One region of the Psychrobacter sp. CX21 genome, then DNA from elsewhere that is predicted to be linked to it. Evidence: riboswitches for the same ligand, from Rfam matches in the RefSeq annotation. Region 1 holds a riboswitch; the other holds the start of a gene.
What was found. A riboswitch is a leader RNA that binds a small molecule or an ion and turns the genes downstream of it on or off. The one in region 1 is predicted to bind thiamine pyrophosphate.
Positions count from the first base shown of each region.

Region 1 (2,208 bases):
AAAGCAGAAGCTATCTTTTGTTGAGCAACCAGAGTCATCATCGTCCTCCCTAATCTTTAATACTTATAATTATTAATACATAGCGACTAAACTGCTATCATTCATTAGCTATAGTCAAAGAACTTTAAAGTAGTCACAAGGCAACCGAGTGCAAGTACTACTGGAGTAGGCTTAACAAGATTAACACCGTGACTCTTTATAAGTTCGCCGACTATATTAAACCCCACTCTTAATTTATTAAACTGCCTAGTAGGCTGGTGCTTTTAGCCCAGAAAATCGCAAATTTTTTATTCATATTGCTGTGCTAAAGCCATAGCTTACGTCAAGAGTTGAGAGTGTGGTCTATCAAATAATAAACTATGTATCAAATAATGATGCGCTAACCTTTGAGTCTCTAGCAAGTTGTAAGGCATCTAGGTTATGGAGGGCATCTAAAAATTCAACATAAAAGCTACCTGGACCATTGCTAGTTTTGGCTGCAAGTTCGCCAGCTAGACCATAGAAGCAAAGAGCGACGGCAGCAGCTTCACCTTTGTGCTCAGTATTTGAAGCAACAATACCTGCTATAAGTGCAGATAAAGCACAGCCTATAGCGGTGACTTTTGTCATCATAAGATCGCCATTTTCTATAGACCAGCAGTGCTTACCATCAGTAACCCAATCAGTTTCTCCGGTTACTATGACAACGGATGCATGTTCTAATAAACTGGCAGCGGCACGCTTTGCTGATTGAACACTATCTCCACTATCTGCGCCTTTACTAGAGCTACTCATTCCCGCTAAGGCTAAGATTTCTGATGCGTTTCCGCGTATTACGTCGGGTTTGAACTTTAATAGCTGCTTGCAAGCAAAAAGACGAAAGGACGTAACGCCTACTGCAACTGGATCTAAAACCCAAGGTATATTATTGTCGTGAGCAGATTGTGCTGTGGCAAGCATACTCTCTAAGCTTTGTGAGCAAAGCGTGCCGATATTGAGGGCTAATGCATGGGATATTTTGACAAAATCAGGAGCTTCTTCAATAGCTATTACCATAGCGGGCGATGCACCACTGGCTAATAAAACATTAGCAACCGTATTGTTAGCAACATCATTGGTAATATTATGAACTAATGGAGAATGTTTTTTGAAATTAGTAAAGTGAGATTGGATAGATTTAGATTGCATATTTCCCTCTAAAGAAAAAGAGGGCGAAAGAAAACACACAGAGTACCGCAGCAGTTAAATTAAATGCCATAATTAAAAAATTAATTTAAATTACAAATAAGCTTTGCAGTACTGCTATACACTCCCTACGCCAGTATAATCTGGATCAGGTTCAAAGGGTACGTCTCAGCCAATAGATGGCGCCCCTGTGACTAACATTGATCAATTGAGTTTATATCATAGCGAAATTGATTAAGTTTAACAAGCCAGTGCGGTTTATTACTGGTATAACAAATCGTTTTTATAGAGTTTAGGACATAAAAAAAGACTTAACTAGGTAAGTCTTAACATTATTAAAAATAGGCTTTGAATTTATATAATATATGAATCAATATCTATCCTAAAACTATAATAAATAATTAAAATAGTTTTAGTTTATATATAGGTTATGGATTATTGACACGTTCGATAACAACATTAGCAGTACCACGATTAACTAAGCCAATCTTTTTAGCTGCGCCGTAAGAGAGGTCTAAAACACGATTACCATGGAATGGACCACGGTCATTTACTTTAACAACAACACTGCGGCCATTGTGCTTATTAGTTACTTTTAGATAAGTATTAAAAGGTAAAGATCGGTGTGCAGCGGTCAAAGAGTTCATATTAAAACGTTCGCCACTAGCCGTTTTTCTTCCATGAAATTTGCCGCCGTACCAAGATGCACGACCGTTTTGTTTAAAGTTATTGACTGAGTTTGATGCAACTAACGTTAAATGAGATAAAACATCATCATTATTGTTAGAGGCATTGACCGTTCTAGATTTAATTAAGCTGCTATTATTAGCTAATGATGTTGGTTCAAAGGACGCTTGGAATAATGATGGTGATTGTTGTTGGTGTGCTAATTGGCTTAGTACCATATCAATATTATTAGAGTCTTTGGCTCCACCAACTTGATTATAGTCCGTGGCATGAACTAAAGAGGTTGCACCGATCATACATGCAAAACCACATAGTGCTGATGAAATCTTCATCATAATTGCCTCATAAGTATCTATT
Region 1 covers NZ_JBXYJG010000009.1:18,666-20,873, reverse strand. Annotated here, with positions in the region: gene thiE (thiamine phosphate synthase) at 1-41, opposite strand, end outside; gene thiM (hydroxyethylthiazole kinase) at 358-1,167, opposite strand; TPP riboswitch at 1,273-1,364, opposite strand; gene AC2SLP_RS06605 (septal ring lytic transglycosylase RlpA family protein) at 1,593-2,186, opposite strand.

Region 2 (2,208 bases), on a different contig from region 1:
TGCCCTTTACGCTTCTGTTGACTATGTTGTTAGCAGTGCCCGCTCAAGCAGGCATGGCATCTTGGTATGGACCAGGTTTCCACGGCAAAAGAACGGCCTCAGGTGCTATATATAATATGTACGCTATGACTGCGGCCCATAAATCGCTACCTTTTGGCTCAAAAGTTAAAGTAACTAACCTTAAGAACAATAAGTCTGTCGTGGTTAAAATCAATGATCGTGGCCCATTTACGCCTGGCCGTGTTATCGACTTATCAAAAAAAGCGAATCAAGCGCTTAGCTGCAACTTATGTAAAGTAGATGTTGAAGTTATTAGTAAAGGCGATGGCAAATATCGCAGACAGTAAGTTTTGCATTTATTCACCATGCATCAATTCGATAAAGCGCCAACTTAGTTGGCGCTTTTTTATTGTCTTAAATGGTGCTGTTATTAGATTTTTAATTGACCCTGTTATTGATATCAAAGTTTGATAAGATAGCTATATCAATAATTGTAGACTCGGGGTGCAGACCTGTTGTTACTAATAATGGCCATTGACCATTAGGAATGACAATCAAGCGTTTGCTGAGACATCACCCGTTGAACCTGATGCGGTTAATACCGCCGTAGGAAAGTCATTGCAACTCCCCTATATATTATTTAACGACATAGTACATTACCGACTTTTCAATCATTCTAGCTTTTTAAGCTATATTTTGATTTCAATTATAATTGAGTAATAAATAGCCGGTTATTAAAACTACTTATTTTATAGTTATGCGCTTACTTTGTTATCGCTTAGCCTTTGTTTTACTCGCTAAGTCTGACTAGGTAAAAACGTCACTATAATTAACTAAAAATAGGTATTGCCTTAAAACTGAATTTACTTCATCTAAGGTCTGTTAATAATGAATAGGGTTTGAGCTGTCCTAATAGGCAGTCTCTGCACTCACTGAGTCTTTTTTACTTTCGGTTTTAGCTTTGATGTTAAAACCAGTGTTGACAGTTGCCATACGGCATTTGTAAAAAAGGACAGTTCCATGAATAATGCAGAAAATTTTATAAAAACCCCTGCCCACCGTAATACGAAAGACAAACTTTTTGATGAAGAAGCCCGCGATTTAACCCGTAGCCTGCCCGCATCAAAAAAAGTCTATATTGAAGGCTCTCGCCCTGACATCCAAGTTCCCATGCGTGAAATCACCTTGACTGATACCCCTACTGGTGGCTTTGGCCTTGAAAGTAGTGAAAAAAATCCGCCTTTTTATGTTTATGACACCTCTGGCGGCTATACCGATCCCAATGTTGATATTGATCTGACCAAAGGCTTGCCAAAGCTACGTGACAAATGGATTGAAGAGCGTGTCGATACCGAACGCCTAGCAGGTTTGTCTAGTAACTATGGCAAAGAGCGCGCCCGTGATATCAAAACTGCCAATATTCGTTTTGCCCATATTGATAAGCCGCGCCGTGCGAAGACTATCAATGGTAAGGCGGGCAATGTCACTCAAATGCATTATGCACGCCGCGGTATAATCACCCCTGAAATGGAATATATTGCTATTCGTGAAACCCAAATGCAGCATAAGTTAACCGACATGCGTCAACATGATGGGGATAGCTTTGGTGCCAATACGCCTAAGATTATCACGCCAGAGTTTGTGCGTGATGAAGTGGCAGCTGGTCGTGCCATTATTCCGAACAACATCAACCACCCTGAGTCAGAGCCGATGATCATTGGGCGTAATTTCTTAGTGAAGATTAACGCCAACATTGGTAACTCAGCACTCGGCTCAAACATTGATGAGGAAGTCTCCAAAATGACGTGGGCCACACGCTGGGGGGCGGACACCATCATGGATTTATCTACGGGTAAAAACATCCACGAAACCCGTGAATGGATAATCCGTAACTCCCCTGTGCCTATCGGTACAGTCCCTATTTATCAGGCGCTTGAAAAAGTGGACGGCGTGGCTGAAGATTTAACTTGGGAAATATTCCGTGATACGTTAATCGAACAAGCTGAACAGGGCGTGGACTACTTTACGATCCATGCGGGCGTGTTACTGCGTTATGTGCCTTTAACGGCTAAGCGCTTAACCGGTATCGTCTCACGTGGTGGGTCTATCATGGCACAGTGGTGTCTAGCACATCATAAAGAAAGCTTCTTATATACCCACTTCGAAGATATCTGTGAAATCATGAAACAGTATGATGTGGCGTTTAGC
Region 2 covers NZ_JBXYJG010000007.1:104,617-106,824, reverse strand. Annotated here, with positions in the region: gene AC2SLP_RS05995 (septal ring lytic transglycosylase RlpA family protein) at 1-347, shown strand, start outside; TPP riboswitch at 491-630, shown strand; gene thiC (phosphomethylpyrimidine synthase ThiC) at 1,021-2,208, shown strand, end outside.
Region 2: linked by a shared signal. The riboswitch ahead of thiC (phosphomethylpyrimidine synthase ThiC) and the one ahead of thiM (hydroxyethylthiazole kinase) in region 1 are both predicted to bind thiamine pyrophosphate.